DNA from 3 places in the Pseudomonas sp. DWP3-1-2 genome. Region 3 is predicted to be linked to each of the others. Evidence: predicted binding sites of a transcription regulator. Region 3 holds the regulator's gene; each other region holds the start of a gene.
The links. Region 3 encodes sigma-54, which starts transcription at its own class of promoters, with help from an activator protein. Its sites were predicted from a motif close to ANTGGCATNNANNTTGCTNT; they were not measured.
Positions count from the first base shown of each region.

Region 1: flhA (flagellar biosynthesis protein FlhA) is a predicted target of sigma-54. The motif match lies at 6,082-6,101, and genes of this name have one in related genera.
Region 2: ACP7B0_RS00125 (CmpA/NrtA family ABC transporter substrate-binding protein) is a predicted target of sigma-54. The motif match lies at 1,896-1,915, and genes of this name have one in related genera.

Region 1 covers NZ_JAFCTZ010000005.1:244,391-251,983, forward strand. Annotated here, with positions in the region: gene ACP7B0_RS14545 (protein phosphatase CheZ) at 1-182, opposite strand, end outside; gene ACP7B0_RS14550 (chemotaxis response regulator CheY) at 202-576, opposite strand; gene fliA (RNA polymerase sigma factor FliA) at 868-1,608, opposite strand; gene fleN (flagellar synthesis regulator FleN) at 1,605-2,438, opposite strand; gene flhF (flagellar biosynthesis protein FlhF) at 2,554-3,882, opposite strand; gene flhA (flagellar biosynthesis protein FlhA) at 3,894-6,023, opposite strand; gene ACP7B0_RS14575 (LysE family translocator) at 6,171-6,779, opposite strand; gene ACP7B0_RS14580 (AraC family transcriptional regulator) at 6,833-7,593, opposite strand, start outside.
Region 2 covers NZ_JAFCTZ010000001.1:27,540-35,132, reverse strand. Annotated here, with positions in the region: gene rmf (ribosome modulation factor) at 423-638, shown strand; gene ACP7B0_RS00130 (quinone-dependent dihydroorotate dehydrogenase) at 748-1,779, opposite strand; gene ACP7B0_RS00125 (CmpA/NrtA family ABC transporter substrate-binding protein) at 2,084-3,295, shown strand; gene ACP7B0_RS00120 (ANTAR domain-containing response regulator) at 3,306-3,881, shown strand; gene ACP7B0_RS00115 (nitrate/nitrite transporter) at 4,261-5,472, shown strand; gene ACP7B0_RS00110 (protein kinase domain-containing protein) at 5,481-7,136, shown strand; partial or broken gene ACP7B0_RS00105 (NAD(P)/FAD-dependent oxidoreductase) at 7,535-7,593, shown strand, end outside.
Region 3 covers NZ_JAFCTZ010000002.1:82,904-90,496, forward strand. Annotated here, with positions in the region: gene ACP7B0_RS06220 (zinc ribbon domain-containing protein YjdM) at 1-68, shown strand, start outside; gene ACP7B0_RS06225 (HPr family phosphocarrier protein) at 157-429, opposite strand; gene rapZ (RNase adapter RapZ) at 446-1,303, opposite strand; gene ptsN (PTS IIA-like nitrogen regulatory protein PtsN) at 1,306-1,770, opposite strand; gene hpf (ribosome hibernation-promoting factor, HPF/YfiA family) at 1,781-2,089, opposite strand; gene ACP7B0_RS06245 (RNA polymerase factor sigma-54) at 2,220-3,713, opposite strand; gene lptB (LPS export ABC transporter ATP-binding protein) at 3,900-4,625, opposite strand; gene lptA (lipopolysaccharide transport periplasmic protein LptA) at 4,626-5,168, opposite strand; gene lptC (LPS export ABC transporter periplasmic protein LptC) at 5,155-5,727, opposite strand; gene ACP7B0_RS06265 (KdsC family phosphatase) at 5,737-6,261, opposite strand; gene ACP7B0_RS06270 (KpsF/GutQ family sugar-phosphate isomerase) at 6,276-7,250, opposite strand; gene ACP7B0_RS06275 (ATP-binding cassette domain-containing protein) at 7,540-7,593, shown strand, end outside.

The DNA of each region.
Region 1 (7,593 bases), on a different contig from region 3:
TGCAGCTCGCGGGTAAGCTTGCCGACCTCGCGATACAAGCCTCGATCACGAGTCTGGTTCAGCTCATGGATCAATTGCACGGCATCGCCGAAACGGCCTTTTTCGAGGCTCGCTACCAGTTCTGTCGCGTGCTTTTTGAGGGTCGACTCAAAGTCGCCCATTGATGACTCTTTATGCTCCATAGCGCCCTCGCGGCAAACATCAGCTATTGACGCGCTCGAAGATCTTTTCGATCTTTTCTTTCAGCACTTGAGCCGTAAATGGCTTCACAACATAACCGTTAACACCGGCCTGGGCCGCTTCGATGATCTGGTCACGCTTGGCTTCGGCCGTGACCATCAGCACCGGTAGGTGCTTGAGTCGTTCGTCGGCGCGCACCTGGCGCAGCAGGTCGATGCCGGACATGCCAGGCATGTTCCAGTCAGTCACCAGAAAATCAAATGAACCGCTCTGCAACATTGGCAGCGCAGTGATTCCATCATCGGCTTCGGAAGTATTGGTGAATCCCAAATCCCGCAACAGGTTTTTTATGATCCGCCGCATCGTTGAGAAGTCATCAACGATGAGGATTTTCATGTTCTTGTCCAATTCGACCTCCAAGCAGTCTTTAACGCGTTCAGCACCTGAACGCGCTGTTCAATCAATACCGGCACAGCTCACATCGGCTGCACTAAAACGACGACGGGCTTGGTAAATCAACATTCAAGGAACCGGGCAGAAATCGGCGATCGACAGAAAGGCAAAACCCTTCCGACAGCACGCATCACTCACGCAAGACCGGTTCCCGCCTTGTCCATCTCTTCCCAAACAACGCTTTGCACAGCCGGCGTCCACGAACAGCGCATCCACAAGAACGCGCCATACCTGTCAACGCGCTCGCCATTCCCCCAAACGCCCTCGCAAACGAGCTGCGCACTGGCTGTGTAACTGGCTGACTCGCGATTCGCTAACCCCCAGGACCTCACCGATTTCCTTGAGGTTGAGCTCCTCGTCGTAATACAGCGCCAAGACCAGTCGCTCACGCTCCGGAAGATTGGCAATCGCATCCGCCAATGCGGCCTGGAAACGCTCATCTTCCAGATCCCGCGAGGGCTCAAGCGACCCGCTTGCGCCGTCCTCGTGCAGACCTTCATGTTCGCCGTCCTGCAAAAGGTCGTCGAAACTGAACAGCCGGCTGCCCAAGGTATCGTTCAGAATCCCGTAATAATCATCGAGACTCAATTGGAGTTCGGCCGCAACTTCATGATCTTTAGCGTCACGACCCGTTTTAGCTTCAATTGAGCGAATTGCGTCACTGACCATGCGCGTATTGCGGTGAACCGAACGTGGCGCCCAATCCCCTTTACGCACCTCATCAAGCATCGCACCCCGGATACGAATACCCGCATAGGTTTCGAAGCTCGCGCCCTTGGTGCAGTCGTATTTGGTGGAGACCTCAAGCAGCCCGATCATCCCAGCCTGGATCAAGTCTTCGACCTGAACGCTGGCCGGCAGACGCGCCAGCAAGTGATAGGCGATACGCTTGACCAGCGGCGCGTAGCGCTCGATCAGTTCGTACTGCGAGTTCTTGGAAGCTTTGCTGTACATCTGGTAGCCGCTGGCTGTCATTGGACAGGCCCCGCAAATGTCTGGTGGACAAGTCGCTCGACGAAAAACTCAAGATGACCGCGGGGGTTGGCCGGCAACGGCCAGGTGTCGACTTTCTGCGCGATCGCCTTGAAGGCCAGGGAGCATTTGGAGCGCGGGAAGGCTTCATAAACGGCCCGCTGCTTCTGCACAGCCTTGCGCACACACTCATCGTAAGGGACGGCGCCCACGTACTGCAGGGCAACGTCCAGAAAACGGTCTGTCACTTTGGTCAGCTTGGCAAACAGATTGCGACCTTCCTGCGGGCTCTGAGCCATGTTGGCCAGGACGCGGAAGCGGTTCATGCCGTAATCGCGGTTAAGCAGTTTGATCAAGGCGTAGGCGTCAGTGATCGACGTGGGTTCATCGCACACCACCAACAGCACTTCCTGAGCGGCGCGCACGAAGCTCACCACCGATTCGCCAATACCTGCGGCCGTGTCAATGACCAGCACGTCCAGGTTATCGCCGATGTCGCTGAAGGCCTGGATCAGACCGGCATGCTGCGCCGGGGTCAGGTGCACCATGCTCTGGGTACCGGAAGCGGCCGGCACGATGCGGATCCCGCCAGGCCCCTGAAGGAGCACATCGCGCAATTCGCAACGGCCTTCAATCACATCGGCAAGGGTTCGCTTGGGCGTCAGACCCAGCAGCACGTCGACATTGGCCAGGCCAAGGTCGGCGTCCAGCAGCATGACGCGCCGGCCAAGCTCAGCCAAGGCCAGCGATAGATTCACTGACACGTTAGTCTTACCGACGCCACCTTTGCCGCCGGTCACCGCGATCACCTGTACGGGATGCATGCTACCCATGTTTATTCATTACCTTGTCTTGCGTAGACCGAAGCCACATTGGCGGCTGCACGTTCGCTTCGGAACAATGCGTGGCAGACCATCGATGCAGGTAAATTTCAGTAGTTCGTTTCACCTAACCCACCCGCTTGCTTGGGTTGTGGTAAAGGTCGGCGAACATATCCGCCATCGCTTCTTCGCTCGGTTCTTCCTGCATCTGCACATTGACCGCACGGGAGACCAGTTGGTGCCTGCGAGGAAGGTGTAAATCATCAGGAATACGCGGCCCGTCAGTCAGGTAGGCCACGGGAAGTTCATGACTGATCGCCAGACTGAGTACTTCACCCAGGCTCGCGGTTTCGTCCAGCTTGGTCAGGATGCACCCGGCCAGACCGCAACGCTTGTAACTGTGGTAGGCAGCGGTCAGCACTTGCTTCTGACTGGTCGTTGCCAACACCAGGTAATTGCGTGCCTTGATGCCACGCCCGGCCAGACTTTCGAGCTGCATGCGCAGGGCCGGGTCGCTGGCTTGCAGGCCGGCGGTGTCAATCAGCACGACGCGCTTGCGCAGCAGCGGATCCAGGGCCTGAGCCAGAGACTGGCCCGGGTCGACATGGGTCACCGGCACGTTGAGGATGCGGCCCAGCGTCTTGAGCTGTTCCTGGGCACCGATGCGAAAGCTGTCCATGCTGACCAGCGCGATGTTCTGCGCGCCGTACTTCAACACATAGCGCGCCGCCAGTTTGGCCAGCGTGGTCGTCTTGCCCATGCCCGCCGGGCCGACCATGGCGATGACACCCCCTTCTTCCAGCGGTTCGACCTCCGGGGTGGCAATCATCCGTGCCAGGTGGGCCAGCAGCATGCGCCAGGACTGACGAGGCTCTTCTATTTCGCTGACCATCGCCAACAGGTCACGGGACAGCGGACCGGACAAACCGATACGCTGCAGGCGACGCCACAGGTTGGCCTGTTGCGGCCGGCTGCCCTGCAGTTGATTCCAGGCCAGCGAGCCCAACTGGACTTCCAGCAGCTCACGCAGACCGTTGAGTTCAAAGCGCATGTTTTCGTAGGCACGCTGCCCGCCTGCCGGTTCGGCCGGAGCGGTCTGGGCCTGGACAAAAGGACGCGGCGGCTCTTCGAGCGTCGGCTCGATGTGCGTATCAGCGGCGCTGAGTGGCATGCCGGCGAACAACTGACGGTTGACCGAAGGGTCACTGTCGCCACGATTATTCAGCTCGGCCTGGGCAGAGACAATTCGGGATTGGGTCTTACGCAGTTCGTCTTCAAGCTCAATGTTCGGCACCCGAGGGGCCAACGCAGAAAGCTTGTAATCCAGCGCTGCAGTCAGCTCCACGCCACCGGCAATGCGCCGGTTACCGATGATGGCCGCTTCCGCGCCCAGCTCATCTCGAACCAGCTTCATGGCTTGACGCATATCGGCGGCGAAAAATCGCTTAACTTGCATGACTCACTACCTCAGCCGTTAGGCCCGACAGTCGCTACGATGGTGACTTGCTTATTGTCAGGAATTTCCTGGTACGCCAACACATGCATGTTCGGTACAGCCAGCCGTCCAAACCGTGACAACATGGCGCGAATCGGACCTGCAACCAAAAGGATCACTGGCAAGCCCTGCATCTCCTGACGCTGCGCCGCGTCGATCAGCGAACGCTGGAGCTTTTCTGCCATGCTTGGTTCAAGCAGAACGCCTTCTTCCTGACCCTGACCGGCCTTCTGCAAACTATTGAGCAATATCTGTTCCAACCTTGGTTCCAGAGTGATAACAGGCAGCTCCGGCTCAATGCCTACAATGCTTTGGACGATTGCGCGGCTCAGTCCGACGCGCACGGCTGCAACCAAAGCGGCGGTATCTTGACTCCGCATGGCGTTGTTGGCGATCGCCTCAGCGATACTGCGAATGTCGCGAACAGGCACTTGCTCGGCCAGAAGCGACTGCAAAACCTTGAGCAACGCTGACAGTGACAGGATCCCCGGCACCAGCTCTTCAGCCAGTTTTGGTGAGCTTTTAGCCAGTAATTGCATCAATTGCTGGACTTCTTCGTGACCAATCAGCTCATGAGAGTGTTTGTAGAGGATCTGATTGAGGTGGGTTGCCACTACGGTACTGGCATCGACCACGGTATAACCCAAGGACTGCGCCTGACTGCGCTGGCTGATTTCGATCCAGACCGCTTCCAGACCGAACGCCGGGTCCTTGGCGGTGATGCCGTTGAGCGTGCCGAATACTTGACCCGGATTAATCGCCAGCTCGCGGTCAGGGTAGATCTCGGCTTCAGCCAGCGTCACACCCATCAGCGTCAAGCGATAGGCGCTGGGGGCCAGATCGAGGTTGTCGCGGATATGCACGGTGGGCATGAGAAAGCCCAGCTCCTGCGAGAGCTTTTTGCGCACGCCCTTGATCCGAGCCAGTAACTGACCACCCTGATTGCGGTCCACCAGCGGAATCAATCGATAACCCACTTCAAGACCAATCATGTCGATCGGCGTCACGTCATCCCAGCCCAGCTCCTTGGAATCCTGGACACGGGTCGGGGACGGCAACATTTCCTGCTGGCGCTTGACCTCTTCCAGCGCCTGAACCTTGACCACGTTCTGTTTTTTCCACAGCAGATAGGCGACACCGCCCGCCACCAGCCCGAGGCTGATGAAGGAAAAGTGCGGCATGCCCGGCACCAGGCCCATGACAATCATGATACCGGCCGACACCGCCAGCGCCTTGTGGGAAGTGAACATCTGGCGATTGATCAGCTTGCCCATCTCTTCCGAACCGGAAGCACGGGTCACCATGATCGCGGCAGCGGTGGACAACAGCAGTGATGGCAATTGCGCCACCAAACCGTCACCGATGGTTAGCAGGGTATAAATCTTGCCTGCGTCGGCAAACGTCATGTTGTGCTGCATCATGCCCACCAGGATGCCGCCGATGAGGTTGATGAACAGGATCAACAGACCCGCGATGGCGTCACCGCGAACGAACTTCGAGGCACCGTCCATGGAGCCGTAGAACTCGGCCTCCTGGGCGACTTCCAGACGACGACGCTTGGCTTCAGGCTGATCGATGAGCCCGGCGTTCAGGTCGGCGTCAATTGCCATTTGCTTGCCCGGCATCGCGTCCAGGGTGAAACGCGCGCTCACCTCGGAAATCCGCCCGGCACCCTTGGTGATTACAACGAAGTTGATGATCATCAGGATGGAGAAAACCACGATACCCACGACGTAGTTACCGCCGATCACCACTTCACCGAAAGCCTGAATCACCTTACCGGCCGCGGCATGACCATCCTGACCGTGCAGCATCACCACCCGCGTGGAGGCGACGTTCAGCGCCAGCCGGAGCAGCGTCGCGACGAGCAGAATGGTCGGGAAAACCGAGAAATCCAGTGGACGCAGGGCGTACACACAGACCAGCAGTACCACGATGGAGAGCGCGATGTTGAAGGTAAAAAACACGTCCAGCAGAAACGGCGGCATGGGCAACATCATCATTGCCATCATGACCAGCAGCAGCAAAGGCACACCCAACTGCCCTCGGCCGAGACCCGCGAGATTGCTGCGTGCGCTGCTGATTAATTGAGAGCGATCCACCGATTCTTCACCTGCGCTAAACCAAAACTTTGACGCCAAAGGCGACCTGGGTTGGCTTGTTGCAAGAAGCTTTCCAATAGTGAACAAAGAGGCAACATTAGGAGAAGTGGTGGCAGGGCTTGGTGCTCCGGCATGCCGACGCGTGGATCACATCAGCACACTCAGCCAGGCGGACGCCAGCAGTAATAAAGCCATCCAGCGATTGAAACGCTGCATCACCCGAGGTGAGCGCAACCAGCGTCTGGAACCAGCACCCAGTAGCGCCCAAACGCCAAGGCACGGCAGCGAAATCAGGAAAAATGCCAATGACAGGCAGGCCACATGAGTCAGGCGTTGCTCGCCCGCCCCGGCGAACACACTGACGACGGCCAGCGCCATCATCCAGGTCTTGGGGTTGATCAATTGCAGGCTGGCGGCCCCCACCAGCCCGAGTCGGCCGTCGGTGCTGCAAGTCTCCAGGGCAGCTGCCGGCGCGCTGAAAATCTGCCACGCGAGGTAACTCAACCAAGCCACGCCGACCCACTGCATCGTGGCTTGCACGACGGGCAAAGCGGACAGCGACGAGCCCGCCCCGGCACCGACCAGCAGCACAATGGTCGCAGCGCTGGCGCAGGCGCCGAAGATAATCGGCATGGCGGCTGCCAACCCGTATCGAGCACTGTTACTCAACACCAGAATATTGGTCGGACCCGGCGTGATAGACGCCACGAAAGCAAACAACAGGAAAGGCAAAAACGTCGGGAAAGAGGGCAACATGGCGGGCAAACTCCGGTGAAGATCATTGAAATCAATCTTCACGAACCGCCGTGTCATCTGTCTGGAAGATTTGAGCAACGCTTGCGGTAGAGCGCTGGCGTGAGGCCGTACGCGCGCACAAACCACCGCCCCAGATGGCTCTGATCGGCGAACCCCAGCTCCATGGCCACCCTCGCAGGTTGTTCGCCCCGAGCCAACATTCGGCGCGCCGTGGTCAGGCGTAACTGCACCAGATACGCATGAGGTGCAATGCCATAAGCGGCCTTGAAGGCGCGAGTCAGACGGAAGCGATCGACGCCCGTAACAAAGGCCAGTTGGTCAAGACCGATGTCAAGGTGGGCGTTGGCGTGCAGATATTCCCGAGCCTTCTGCGCCACCAGGGGCAGACGCGGGTCTTCGCCATAGCGAGTGCGCCAGTGCAAATGGCTGGTCAGGCGCTCGAGCAAACCGTCGAGGGCGGTCTGGCGGACGATCTTCAGCTCACCCTGATGCAGGGTCTGAAATGCCAGGCTGGTGGCATGTGCCAGATGCACGTCGGTGGCCAACGTGTTAGCGAAGCTCAATTCACTGTTGTCGGGAGCGTTGTCGAACACCGCACTCAGTTCCCGTGTCAGCCACTGTGGATCGAGGTACAGCATGCGGTAGGTGAAACCGTCTTCGGTCGGGGCTTCGCCATCATGAATGTCACCCGGCTCAAGCAGAAACACCTTGCCCGGCGTACTTTGATGCTTTGCCCGCCGACAGTGAAACTGCTGAACCCCTTGCTCGGTGACGCCCACCAGATAGCTGTCATGCCAATGCGGGTCGTAGGCGT
Region 2 (7,593 bases), on a different contig from region 3:
AACCCTTGGGCAAAAGGACAGGGTTCATGAAAAGGAGCTCATTCAGCACGACAAACGTCGCAATAAAAAGTCACATCGCGACCCTTCGTCGAAAAGCCCTTGAATGCATTCAGCCATCACCCGCGCTTGCGAACCTGTCTCGTTTTGCGCTGAAAGCCTCGACATTGCGGGCTTCTACAAAGTATCAACTTTGAAACACGTCAGCGCTTATGTTTTCGTTAGCACAAATGTGACGTGCTTATGACAAAACGATCATTCACAGCGCCCAATCCATTGGTTAGAACTCATCTCAGGTTGTCACCGCAACGGAGACAGCACCAAGCCCGCGACGCCGGCAGCGGGTACCAACGGCAGAAAATTTCTGCCCGACCTCATCTCGAGGTCCCAGGGACATTACAGTCAACAAACGAGGGCAACACCCTATGAGAAGACTTAAGCGTGATCCGTTGGAAAGAGCATTTTTACGCGGATATCAATTTGGCGTTCATGGAAAATCCCGTGAGCTTTGCCCTTTTACTCTACCGTCAGTACGCCAGGCATGGATCAATGGTTGGCGAGAAGGACGCGGCGACAACTGGGACGGTATGACCGGCACTGCGGGAATCCACAGACTCAACGAACTTCACGCGGTCGGGTAATCAGGTAACTTCCGACCAGTCCAGAAAATCTTTGAAAAAATGACCTAACCAGGCGCGTCCCATCCGGGCGCGGGGCAAAAGCCCAGGGGCTCCTCAGGAGCCCCTTTTTTTACCCCCAGGTACCGGGCATCGCAGCGATGGCATCCACCGACTGGCGAATCAGCGCCGGACCTTTGTAAATGAAGCCGGAATAGATCTGCACCAGACTGGCGCCCGCAGCGATTTTCTCGGCGGCGTGCCTGCCCTCGGTGATGCCCCCGGCAGCAATGATCGGCATACGACCCGCCAGCTCACCGGCCAGAACCTTGACGGTATGGGTGCTCTTCTCGCGCACTGGCGAACCTGACAGCCCGCCCGCCTCGTCCCCGTAAGGCAGACCTTCGACGCCCTGGCGACTGAGCGTGGTGTTGGTGGCGATGACCGCATCCATGCCGGACTCCATAAGAGCGGTCGCCACCAGAACGGTTTCTTCATCGGTCATGTCCGGCGCGATCTTGATCGCTAACGGCACGCGTCGGCCATGCAGCTGGGTCAGCGCCTGTTGCCGGAGGCTCAAGGCTTCCAGCAGTTGCTTTAACGAATCGCCAAACTGCAGGCTGCGCAGCCCTGGTGTGTTGGGCGAACTGACGTTGACCGTGACGTAGCTGGCATGGGCATAAACCTTGTCCAGGCAGATCAGGTAATCGTCCACGGCACGCTCGACCGGTGTATCGAAATTCTTGCCGATGTTGATGCCCAGAATGCCGGTGTACTTGGCAGCCTGAACCCGGCTGACCAGATGATCGACGCCCAGATTGTTGAAGCCCATGCGATTGATGATCGCCTCGGCCTGGGGCAGGCGGAAAATCCGCGGCTTGGGGTTGCCCGGTTGCGCGCGAGGCGTCACCGTACCGATTTCGACAAAACCGAACCCCAACTGAGCGAAACCGTCGATAGCCGCGCCGTTCTTGTCCAGCCCCGCTGCCAGGCCGACCGGGTTGGGAAACTCCAGCCCCATGACCGTCATCGACAAACGCGCAGGTGCCTTGCAGAGCAGACTGTTGAGGCCCAACCGTCCGCCGGCACCAATCAGGTCCAGCGAGAGGTCGTGAGAGGTTTCCGGGGAAAGTTTGAACAGTAACTGGCGGGCCAGGTTATACATGGGCGGGCGCGACTCGTGCGAAGCTGAATTCAGGTCCGCGATTATAGACGTCTGGACCGCCGCGCGCGAGGCATGCGAACAGCTTTTAAAAGGTCGGTATCATCGCGGGCGGTCACGCTGGCATATCGCTTGCTTGGAAACGGCATCAGCGCCCGCTCCAACGGCGGATCGGGTCACAGACAATGGCGTCGTTTTCGTCTTTGCTTACGCAACGACCTGAACGACGCTTTTTTTTGGATTATTCCCTTTAAGCGCCGCGTATTAGCGCCGGAAGCGGCATTTCCCGCAAAGGACGAAAACGCTTATGAATGACTCAATGAACGACCCGCTCGCCTGGGTGGCCGGCAGCGATGCGCCAGAGATGAACAGCCTGGACCTGGGCTTCATGGCGTTGTCTGACAGCGCGTCATTGGTGGTCGCCGCGACTCAGGGTTTTGCGCAGCCTTACGGCCTTTCCCTCAATCTCAAACGCCAGCCTTCCTGGGCCAGCCTGCGGGACAAACTGGTCAGTGGCGAACTCCATGCGGCTCACAGCCTCTACGGCCTGATTTATGCCGTGCAACTGGGCATCGGCGGCGGCCCCACCACTGACATGGCGGTGCTGATGGGCCTGAACCAGAATGGCCAGAGCATTAATCTGTCCCGCTCCCTTCAGGACGCCGGCGTGAGCACTCCTGAAGCACTGGACCGCCGCGCGCACCAAAGCGGCTCAAAGCTGACCTTCGCCCAGACCTTCCCCACCGGTAATCATGCGATGTGGCTGTATTACTGGCTCGCCAGCCAGGGCATTCACCCACTGCACGACGTCACCAGCGTTGTTGTGCCGCCGCCCCAGATGGTTGCGCACCTGCAGGCCGGACGCATCGACGGGTTCTGCGTGGGCGAACCCTGGGGGGCCAGCGCCGTGCAGCAACAGCTGGGCTTTACCCTTGCCACCACGCAGGCGATCTGGCCGGACCATCCGGAGAAAGTCCTGGGCTGCACCCGCGAGTTCGTCGAGCAAAACCCCAACACGGCGCGCGCACTGATGATGGCCGTTCTGGAGGCCAGCCGTTTCATCGAGCAAAACCAGGAAAACCGCCGCAGCACCGCGCAGTTGCTCAGTGGCAAAGAGTACCTCGACGCCCCCGCCACCTGCATCGAACCACGCCTGCTGGGCGAATACAGCGATGGGCTGGGCAACGAATGGCAGGATCATCACGCCCTGCGCTTTCATGGCGGTGGTGAGGTGAACCTGCCGTACCTGTCCGACGGCATGTGGTTCATGACTCAATTTCGGCGCTGGGGGTTGCTGCGCGAAGACCCGGACTACCTTGAGGTGGCCAACAGCGTTCAGCAACTGAAGCTGTATCGTCAGGCTGCCGAAGCGCTGGGCATCAAGGTGCCCGCTTCTGCCATGCGCAGCAGTCAACTGATCGACGGCAAGGTCTGGGACGGCAGCAATCCCGCAGGTTACGCGCGCAGTTTCAAACTGCATGCACTGGCTGACGCCCCCCTCGCCGCTGTCAGTCGCTGAGGCCGCCATCATGCTACGTATCCTGTTAATCAACGACACGCCGAAAAAAGTCGGGCGCCTGAAAGCGGCGCTCAGCGAAGCGGGCTTCGACGTCATCGATGAGTCCGGGCTGATCATCGACCTGCCCGCACGGGTTGAAGCGATTCGCCCCGATGTGATCCTGATCGATACCGAATCTCCGGGCCGGGACGTCATGGAGCAAGTGGTGCTGGTCAGCCGTGATCAGCCGCGCCCGATCGTGATGTTCACCGATGAACATGACCCCGGCGTCATGCGCCAGGCCATCAAATCCGGCGTAAGCGCCTATATCGTTGAAGGCATTCATGCCCAGCGCCTGCAACCCATCCTTGATGTCGCCATGGCACGATTTGAGAGCGATCAGGCCCTGCGTGCCCAACTTCAGGCACGCGACCAGCAATTGGCCGAGCGCAAACGCATTGAACTGGCCAAGGGACTGCTGATGAAAATGAAGGATTGCAAGGAAGAAGAGGCCTATACCCTGATGCGACGCCAGGCCATGAGCAGACAACAGAAGCTGATCCAGGTGGCCGAGCAAATCATTGCCATGAGCGAGATGCTGGGGTGAGGAGAGCGATGCTGGGCCTGTTGGAGCGAGGCTTGCCCGCGAATCGACTTCCGGGCTGGCATCATGACTCGCTGAGTTGACGCCTCTGCGGGCAAGGTGGATCGCCACCCCGTTCGCTCCAACGAAAAGCCGTTCTTCGCGTCTCTGGCCCGGCTTTTGCTTAGGTAATCACACAGGTAGCCAACGGCGGTTGCCCCACTTACGACAAAGACGTCGCACACCTTCTTCGCCAACGCGAATCAGGTTGCGGCGTTTTTTGCGTTTTGGCCCCAGTGAACGGGGCCGGTGGAGCCGCCGAGGTTATGGATGCTCCACCTGCTGGTCTTCGCCCGCTGCGGTTCATGAACCGACAGACTTCCTTTTGCAGATGAGGTGTTCAATGAATACAAGTTTCTGGAAAGCCGGCCACAAACCGACTCTGTTTGCTGCCTTCCTGTATTTCGACCTGAGCTTCATGGTCTGGTACCTGCTTGGCCCCATGGCCGTACAAATTGCTGCCGATCTGCACCTGACCACTCAAGAACGCGGGCTGATGGTGGCCACGCCGATTCTGGCCGGCGCCGTGCTGCGCTTTGTAATGGGCCTGCTGGCTGACCAACTGTCACCCAAAACCGCGGGCATCATCGGGCAAGTGATCGTCATTTGCGCGTTGTTCGGGGCCTGGAAACTGGGCATCCATACCTATGAGCAAGCCTTGATTCTGGGGCTGTTCCTCGGCATGGCCGGCGCGTCATTCGCCGTCGCCTTGCCGCTGGCTTCGCAATGGTATCCCGCCGAACATCAAGGCAAGGCCATGGGCATTGCCGGTGCGGGCAACTCCGGTACGGTTCTGGCGGCATTGATTGCGCCGGTCCTGGCGGTGGCGTTCGGTTGGAGCAATGTGTTCGGCTTCGCCCTAATCCCCTTGGTCCTGACGCTGATTGCCTTCTGCCTGATGGCCCGCAACGCACCGGAACGCGCCAAGCCCAAGTCCATGGCGGATTACCTCAAGGCCCTGGGTGATCGTGACAGCTGGTGGTTCATGTTTTTCTACAGCGTCACCTTTGGCGGTTTCATCGGCCTGGCCAGTGCCTTGCCGGGTTACTTTAACGACCAATATGGCCTGAGCCCTGTCACCGCCGGTTATTACACAGCGGCCTGCGTCTTCGGGGGCAGCCTGATGCGTCCGCTGGGCGGCGCCCTTGCCGATCGATTCGGCGGGATCCGCACCCTGTCCGGCATGTACGCCGTGGCTGCCATCTGCATCGCGGCCGTGGGCTTCAACCTGCCCAGTTCGTGGGCCGCACTGGCGCTGTTTGTGGCCGCCATGCTCGGCCTGGGCGCAGGTAACGGCGCGGTATTCCAACTGGTCCCCCAACGCTTTCGCAAGGAAATCGGTGTCATGACCGGGCTGATCGGCATGGCCGGTGGCATCGGTGGATTCCTGCTGGCAGCGGGCCTGGGCTCGATCAAGCAGCACACCGGTGATTATCAGCTCGGCCTGTGGCTGTTCGCCTTCCTGGGCGTGCTGGCCTGGTTCGGCTTGCTGAACGTCAAGCGTCGCTGGAGAACCACCTGGGGCTCGGCAGCGGTTACGGCTGCCCGCGTCTGAGGTCGTCGATGAGTCTGCAACTGAGTTTCGCCCAGTGCAGCGCCAGTGGGCCGCGACCGGAAAACCAGGACGCCCTGCGTCTGGTCACTCCGGCCCCGGCCCTTGCTGCCAGCAAGGGCTATCTGTTTGCCTTGGCCGATGGCGTCAGCCAGTGCGCCGATGGAGCGCTGGCTGCGCAATCCACGTTGCAGGCACTGGCGCTGGATTACTACTCGACGCCGGAAACCTGGGGGATCGCCCAGTCGCTGGATCGCCTGCTGCTGGCGCAGAACCGCTGGTTGTTAGCCAATGGCCTGATGACGACCTTGAGCGTGGTGGTCCTGCGCGGCCGTCGGTTTACGCTGGCCCATGTGGGCGATTGCCGGGTCTATCGCTGGCATCAGGGCCAATTGCAGCGCATCAGCGAGGATCACGTCTGGGAACAACCGGACATGCAACATGTGCTCAAACGTGCGCTGGGGCTGGATCAATACGTGGTCATGGATTATCTGGACGGCGAGCTGCGCGAAGGCGAACGGCTGCTGCTGGTCAGCGACGGGATCTGGGTCACCTTGGGCGACGCCAGCATCCACTCGATTCTGGCCGAACAGGACGACCTCGACAGTGCCGTGCAGACACTGGTCAATGCCGCGCATCTGGCGGGCAGTCAGGACAATGCCAGCGCGCTGCTGATCAATGTCGACACGCTGGGTCAGGACGATCTGGGAGATGCGCTGCTTCAGCTTCAACAATGGCCACTGCCGCCAGCACTTAAACCGGGTCAACGGTTCGAGGGCTTCGAAATAGTCAATTTGCTAGCGCAGTCGCGCCAGTCATTGCTATATCGCGTCCGCGATCAACAGGCCCAGTGCTGGCTGTTGAAGACACTGCCCGCCAACCGACAGGACGAGGCTCACGCCGGTCAGAGCCTGTTGCTGGAAGAATGGTTTCTGCGACGTGTCGCTGGACGCTATTTTCCCGAGCTCCACCCTGCCCCGGAACGCCAGCATCTGTATTACCTGATGCGCGAATACCCCGGTCGGACGCTGGCCCAAGTATTCGATCTCACGGGGCCTGTCTCCGTGGCGCAGTGGCAGGACCTGGCAACACGTCTGTTGCGCGCAGTGGGTTTGCTGCACCGGCGCAATATCATTCATCGCGACATCAAACCGGAAAACCTGCTACTGGACGACGACGGTGAATTGCGGTTACTGGATTTCGGTCTGGCCTATTGCCCCGGCCTGTCCGCGGTGACTGAAGAGCTGCCCGGCACGCCAAGCTTCATTGCCCCCGAAGCGTTCGACGGTACTGAACCCGCTCCCCAACAAGATTTGTACGCCGCCGGTGTCACCCTCTATTACCTGCTGACGGGGCACTATCCCTACGGCGAAATAGAGGCGTTTCAACATCGACGGTTCGGCGTGCCAATTCCGGCCAGCCGTTATCGCCCGGATGTGCCGGACTGGCTGGACCACAGCCTGCAACAGGCACTTCATGCGGAACCTGCTTCGCGCTATGAAACGGCGGAGCAGTGGTTGCTGCAACTGGAACAAGCCGAATACCGGCCCCTGGTGCAACAGCCACGCCCCCTGCTGGAAAGAGAGCCTTTGAAGGTCTGGCGCACCCTGGCGATGGTCTCGCTACTGATCAATCTGGTGATGATCATCTGGCTGCTGCGCCACTGAGCAACCGCCCTGCTTCGGTGCAACGCGCACCAAAGCGGGAACCTGAACCGACACGTTGCCGTTGCACACCACACTGCTGGAGCCAGGCTTGCCCGAGAAAGCGGCGGCTCAGTCTGAAGAAAGGCGGCGGCCGGCAAAGCGTTTCCCGGGCAAGCCGCCCGCCGACAGCGGTTTGCGTCCGGGCCCGCTCCGCAACTGCCTTGTTTCATGTCCGCTGGCACAACCCATGCATACCCCTCTTATACAATTTACATATAGCTTCAGCCTTCAACGACGAAGGACGGGGCATCCCGAGAGAACGGGACCGGACAAAGGCGTCCTCGCTAGGTAACTAGCGGGACGCCTTTTTTGTTTGCACAGATTTTGTCGAGCGCGCCCATGGTGGACTCGGAGGCAGCATGAAAAAACTCAAACTGGTGATGATCGGCAATGGCATGGCTGGGGTCCGTACCCTTGA
Region 3 (7,593 bases):
ACATCGACTGCAAGATCGACGGTATCGGCGCAATGAAGCTGAAATCAGAGTTTGTGAAGAAGGGCTAAATCCTTCTCTAACGAAAAAGCCCGATCCGGAGTCAATCCTGGATCGGGCTTTTTTACGCAGATGATTCAATGAAGCCAGGCGGCTCGGTCATTCCCCTTCATCAAACCTGTTATTGATCAACTCGACGAGTCCGTCCAGCGCAGCCTGTTCGTCTTCGCCTTCGGTCGACAAATGGATTTCTGTGCCTTTGCCGGCGGCCAGCATCATAACGGCCATGATGCTTTTGCCATCGACCATGCTGTCAGGCGCACGTCCGACTCTGATCTGGCAGGGGAACCTGCCGGCCACGCCCACAAATTTGGCGGCTGCACGGGCATGAAGGCCCAGCTTGTTGATGATGGTGATTTGACGAGCGGGCATCGCAGTGGAAGTCCTTTCAGCCTAGGTCGCGGTGGCGGACCTGAACGTTCTTGAGGGATTGATGCAAGACTTGACCCAGGCGCTCGGTCAGGTAAACAGAGCGGTGGTGCCCGCCGGTGCAGCCAATGGCAATGGTGACGTACGAGCGGTTGCTGGCCGCGAAGCGGGGCAGCCACTTGTTGAGGTACGCGAAGATGTCCTGAAACATCTCCTCGACATCGGGCTGTGCGGCGAGGTAGTCGGCAACCGGTTGTTCCAGACCTGAATGCTCGCGCAGCTCAGGTTTCCAGTAAGGATTGGGCAGGCAGCGCACGTCGAACACAAGGTCGGCATCCACGGGCATGCCGCGCTTGAATCCAAACGACTCGATCAGGAAGGCGGTGCCCGGTTCTGGCTTGTTCAGCAGCCGCAGCTTCAGGGCGTCGCGCAATTGATAGAGGTTCAGGTGCGTGGTGTTGATCTTCAGATCGGCCAGATCGATGATCGGGCCCAGCAGCGTGGTTTCGTCCCGTATCGCTTCGGCCAGTGAACGATTGGCCGTGCTCAACGGGTGACGGCGTCGGGTTTCCGAAAAACGCTTGAAAAGCGTGGCTTCGTCCGCATCCAGATAAAGCACGTCGCATTGAATATTGCGCGAGCGCACTTCCTGAAGCATTTGCGGGAAGCGCGTCAGATGGCTTGGCAGATTGCGGGCGTCAATGGACACGGCGAGCAGCGGCTCGGCCAGTTCCGTATTGATCAGCGCGCGCTCGGCCAGCTCGGGCAGCAGGCCAGCAGGGAGGTTGTCAACGCAATAGAAGCCGCTGTCCTCCAGCACGTCCAGTGCAGTGCTCTTGCCGGAGCCTGAACGGCCACTGACGATTATCATGCGCATGGTCAGTTACCGCTCTGCACGTCCAGCACCACCTGATAAAGCGTTTCACTGCTTTGGGCGCTGCGCAGGCGTTCACGCACATCGGTGCGGTCAAGCATGCTGGCTATCTGGCGCAGCAGCTCAAGGTGCTCATCGGTGGCGGCTTCAGGGACCAGCAGGACAAATAGCAGGTCCACTGGCGCGCCATCGATAGCGTCGAATTCTACAGGAGCATCAAGGCGCAACACGGCGCTGATGGGCGCCGAGCACCCGGCAAGACGGCAGTGGGGGATCGCAATCCCGTTTCCAAAGCCGGTTGACCCGAGTTTTTCCCGGGCGACGAGGCTCTCGAACACGGTTTGCGAATCCAGATCAGGCACTTCTTTGCCGATCAGATTGCCAATGGATTCGAGTACACGTTTTTTACTGCCACCCGACACGTTCACAAGTGAACGGCCGGGGGTCAGGATGTTTTCAAGTCGGATCATGTGGGGGGTATCAGCGAGCCGTCGCACCTTGAAGGTGGCCGATCTGCTTTTCCTTATGCTTGAGCAATTGTCTGTCGAGCTTGTCGGTCAGAAGGTCGATCGCCGCGTACATGTCGTCATGTTCCGCATTGGCGACCACTTTCGCACCAGGGATGTGCAGGGTGGCTTCGATTTTCTGTTTCAGTTTCTCGACCTCCATGATGACCTGCACATTGGTTATCTTGTCGAAGTGGCGCTCCAGTCGTCCGAGTTTTTCGGTGATGTAGTCGCGTAGGGCGTCGGTCACATCCAGTTGATGTCCACTGATGTTGACTTGCATACCGCTTTCTCCTTATTGCCAGTGCATAAAGAGGCAGGCTTTTGCCTACCACTGGAACGCTTTGGCTTGCAGCTCTGGCTCGGGTAAAAACGACTGCGGGTTGTGCGCACCCTGTCTTTACCCGGCCGGATCACATCAGTCGCTTGCGTTCGCTGGATGGCGCAATGCCCAGTGATTCGCGGTATTTAGCAACTGTGCGACGAGCTACCTGAATGCCTTGTGCCTCCAGTAAACCAGCGATCTTGCTGTCACTCAACGGCTTTTTCTGATTTTCAGCGGCAACCAGTTTTTTGATGATCGCCCGAATCGCCGTGGACGAACATTCACCGCCCTCCGACGTGCTGACGTGGCTCGAAAAGAAATATTTCAATTCGTATATGCCGCGCGGCGTATGCATGAATTTTTGCGTAGTCACGCGGGAAATCGTCGATTCGTGCATGCCGACCGCCTCAGCAATGTCATGCAGGACGAGCGGTTTCATGGCCTCGTCGCCATATTCCAGAAAGCCGCGTTGATGCTCGACGATCTGGGTGGCGACTTTCATCAGCGTTTCGTTGCGGCTCTGCAGGCTCTTGATGAACCAGCGGGCTTCCTGCAACTGATTGCGCATGAAGGTGTTGTCGGCACTGGTGTCGGCGCGGCGCACGAACCCGGCGTATTGAGGGTTCACCCGCAGGCGAGGCACCGATTCCTGATTAAGCTCCACCAGCCAGCGCTCGTTGTCCTTGCGCACGATAACGTCAGGCACAACATATTCGGCTTCGGTGGATTCGATTTGCGAGCCCGGCCGTGGATTGAGGCTCTGAACCAGCTCGATGACCTGACGCAGCTCATCTTCCTTGAGCTTCATGCGGCGCATCAGCTGGCTGTAGTCGCGACTGCCGAGCAGGTCGATAAAGTCGCTGACCAGGCGCTGAGCTTCAGCCAGCCAGCGGGTTTTGGCGGGCAGTTGGCGCAATTGCAGCAACAGGCATTCGCTGAGGTTGCGCGCCCCGATGCCCGCAGGTTCGAATTGCTGGATGCGGTGCAGAACGGCCTCGATCTCGTCCAGTTCGATATCCAGCTCGGGATCAAAGGCGTCGAGAATCTCTTCGAGGGTTTCGTCCAGATAACCCTGATTGTTGATGCAGTCGATCAGCGTCACGGCAATCAGACGATCGGTATCGGACATGGGCGCCAGATTCAGCTGCCAGAGCAAATGGCTCTGCAGGCTTTCACCCACGGACGTGCGAGTCGTAAAGTCCCATTCGTCATCGTCATTGCTGGGCAGGCTGCTGGCGCTGGTCTGGTAGACGTCTTCCCAGGCAGTGTCCACTGGCAATTCATTGGGAATGCGCTCGTTCCAGTCGCCTTCTTCCAGGTTGTCTACCGTAGGGGCGGGTTCCTGATAAGTCGGCTCCTGAACGTCGGGATTGGGCTTTTGCTCGACGCTGTCGGCCAGGGGGTCAGCGTTGTCGAAGTCTTCTCCTTCTTCCTGGCGTTCCAGCATAGGGTTGGACTCCAGCGCCTCTTGAATCTCTTGTTGGAGATCCAGAGTCGAAAGCTGGAGTAAGCGGATGGCCTGTTGCAGCTGCGGCGTCATCGTCAGCTGCTGGCCCATTCTCAAGACTAGCGATGGTTTCATGGCTGGGGCTTAACACCTTATTCGCCGGCGCACACGCGCCATCCACTACCGGGGCGCCGGAGCGCCTGCATAAGCAAATTATATGCCTGAAACCAAAGTGTTTGCCTAGAGTGTGATGGCAATTAATGCATCATCATCGAAAACATCCAGGCATTGCTCGCTTGGAGGGGCGAGGCACCACAGTAATTACAGGCGGAACTCGTGACCGAGGTAGACCTCTTTCACCAGTTGATTTGCCAGAATGGTTTCCGAGTCGCCTTCGGCGATCAGTTGCCCATCGTTGACGATGTAAGCGGTTTCGCAGATGTCCAGAGTATCCCGAACGTTGTGATCGGTGATCAAAACGCCGATACCCTTGGCTTTCAAGTGATGGATGATCTGCTTGATGTCGCCGACTGAAATCGGGTCCACGCCGGCGAAAGGTTCGTCGAGCAGAATGAATTTCGGTGAAGTAGCCAGGGCGCGTGCAATTTCAACCCGGCGACGTTCGCCACCGGACAGGCTCATCCCCAGGTTGTCGCGAATATGGGTGATGTGGAATTCCTGCAGCAGGCTTTCCAGTTCCTTGCGCCGCGCCGCGCTGTCCAGTTCCTTGCGGGTCTCAAGGATGGCCATGATGTTGTCCGAGACGGACAGCTTGCGGAAAATCGAGGCTTCCTGAGGCAGGTAGCCGATGCCCGCGCGTGCGCGACCGTGCATGGGTTGGTGGCTCACGTCCAGGTCGTCGATCAGTACGCGACCCTGATCGGCCTGCACCAGCCCGACGATCATGTAAAAGCAGGTGGTCTTGCCGGCACCGTTGGGCCCGAGCAGGCCAACGATCTGGCCGCTGTCGATAGACAGGCTCACATCACGCACGACCTGACGGCCCTTGTAGCTTTTAGCCAAATGCTGGGCTTTCAGCGTCGCCATTTACTGGGCCTTCTGCTGGTCGGTTTTCTTTTTCGGCTGGATAACCATGTCGATGCGCGGGCGCGGTGTCGTGACCTTGTTGCCATTGGCGCGGCCAGCGCTGACGATCTGCTTCACGGTGTCGTAGACAATCTTCTCGCCTTCGGACGTGTTGCCGTCATTGATGACCTTGGCCTTGTCGATCAACACGATGCGATCCTGCGATGCATAGTATTGGATGGTGACCGCGTAAGCCTGAACAATAGGCTTGTCCACCGATGGCTTTTGCTCGTAATAAGCCAGGTTGCCGACGGACGTGAACACGTCGACTTCGCCCTGAGCATTACGGGTGATGGTCACGGTGTTACCGGTGATCTTCATCGAGCCTTGCGTGATGATGACGTTGCCTTTGTAGGTGGCTATGCCTTGTTTATCATCAAGCTGTGCATCATCAGACTGGATGTGGATCGGCTGATCGCGGTCAGTCGGCAGGGACCAGGCGCTCGCGCTTCCCAGTGCTGCGCCCAGGCCGAGCAAGAAAGGAAGGGTTTTAACGAGCCTCATACTGTCCTCTTACGTTGGACAGCAGGTCCATCCTGCCGTCGTTCAAATACGCTTTCATCCCTTTGGCCGTCGTCACACCGCCTGCCCCGTCGATTCTAACGGCTTGCTCGGTCTGCGCATATTGCTTCTGTGGGAATACCGTCATCCGACTACTGGTGATGATGGTCGTGCGGTTTTTATCATCGGTTCGGGCTATGCGAACCGAGTCGATCAGTTCGACGTGGTCTCCGCCAGGGGAAACCTCGCCTGTCTTGCTCTGGACGTGCCACGGATAAAGGGTGCCACGATACATTTGCAGGTCCGGCGTGGTCAGCAGCGTGACGTCGGTAGCCTTGAGATGCTCGACCTTGTCGGCCGTCATCTCGTATTGAAGCTTGCCGTCGGGCAAGTACTGAACGCTGTGGGCGTTGATGGCGTAAAAGTCGATAGCGCTTTCGTCCACGGAGGCCGCAGGCTGGTCCATGAAGCTTTCAGGGCTGATATTCCAATACCCGGCAGCGGCCAGCAGGGCCGCCAATACGCCGAAGATCAGAAATGATCGAATTTTTTTACTGAACATAAATGGCTTCTATAGGTAGGCGGCGTGGGCGGCTTCAAGGTTGCCCTGCGCGCTGAGAATCAGTTCACAGAACTCGCGAGCTGCGCCTTCGCCGCCCCGTACCCTGGTAACGCCGTGGGCATGCTGTCGTACAAAGTCTGCGGCATTGGCGACCGCCATGCCCAGTCCGACACGGCGAATGACGGGTAAGTCTGGCAGATCATCCCCCAGATAGGCGACTTGTTCGTAATTCAGATTGAGCCGGGCCAGCAATTCATCCAGAACGACCAGCTTGTCTTCGCGACCCTGATAGAGGTGCTCGATGCCCAGATTGTTGGCGCGACGCTCTACGACCGGGGTTTTTCGGCCGCTGATGATGGCAGTGACGATTCCCGAGGCAATGAGCATCTTGATGCCCTGGCCGTCCAGCGTATTGAAGGTCTTGAACTCGCTGCCGTCTTCCAGAAAGTAGAGGCGGCCATCAGTCAGCACGCCATCGACGTCGAAAACGGCCAGCTTGATGTGCTTGCCTCGTTGCAGCAACTCTGTGGTCATGATCACGTCTCCCATCACATGACGCCTGCGCGCAGCAGATCCTGCAAGTTGAACGCGCCGACGGGGTGGTCGTTTTCGTCTACAACGATCAGGGAGCCAATCTTGTTGTCTTCCATGATCTTCAAGGCTTCGGCGGCCAGCATTTCGGGGCGGGCGGTTTTGCCATGGACCGTCATGACTTCATCAATGGTCGTCAGGCGGATATCGAACGGGCGATCCAGCGTACGGCGCAAGTCGCCGTCGGTAAAGATTCCCGCCAGTCGTCCGTCGGCTTCGAGAACCGCGGTCATGCCCAGGCCCTTGCGGGTCATTTCCATCAGGGATTCACGCAGCAATGTGCCTCGTTGCACCTTGGGCAGTTCATCGCCCACGTGCATGACATGCTCGACCTTGAGCAGCAGGCGTCTGCCCAGCGCGCCGCCGGGGTGGGAGAACGCGAAATCCTCGGCGGTGAATCCACGGGCTTCCAGCAATGCGACGGCCAATGCATCGCCCATCACCAGGGCGGCCGTCGTCGAGGACGTCGGCGCCAGGTTCAGCGGGCAGGCTTCATGGACGACGCGGGCGCTCAGGTTGACGTCAGCGGCCTTGGCAAGTGTCGATGCCGGGTTGCCCGTCAGGCTGATCATCTGGATGCCAAGGCGCTTGATCAGCGGCAGCAAGGTCACGATTTCAGCGGTGGTGCCTGAATTGGACAGGGCCAGAATGATGTCGTCGGCCGTGATCATGCCCATGTCGCCGTGGCTGGCTTCAGCCGGGTGGACAAAGAACGAGGTCGTCCCGGTACTGGCCAGCGTGGCCGCGATTTTCTTGCCGATGTGCCCGGACTTGCCCATTCCAACCACGACAACGCGCCCTTTGCTGGCAAGAATCATCTCGCAGGCCTGGACGAAATCCGCATCGATGGTGCTGAGCAAGCCTTCTACGGCTTCTATTTCGAGGCGGATGGTGCGTTGTGCTGACTGGATCAGGTCGCTGGATTGGCTCATGGGGAAATCGTTCGGCCTTCAAAAGGCGGCGATTATAGCGGTAATGCGCGATTCCCTCACGCTTGATCGTCGATCTTTGTCATCAATCAGTGTGATCCGTTGCTGCTTCTATATAGAACGTGCCGGGAATGTCGTAAATATTTGTGCCAAATCATCCCTGACAGGCTTCTCTCTTTGGTGGCGTGAAATTGCAGTGGTATAGTTCGCGACCTGTTCGGCCCTCCTGGATAGCATGCCTCCCGTCAGGGATCTGGTAGCTGAGAGTGAGTCTGTAGCGCAAGGAGTTTTGATGAGTGCCGATAACGCCTACGCGATCGAGCTGAAGGGCGTTTCCTTCAAGCGC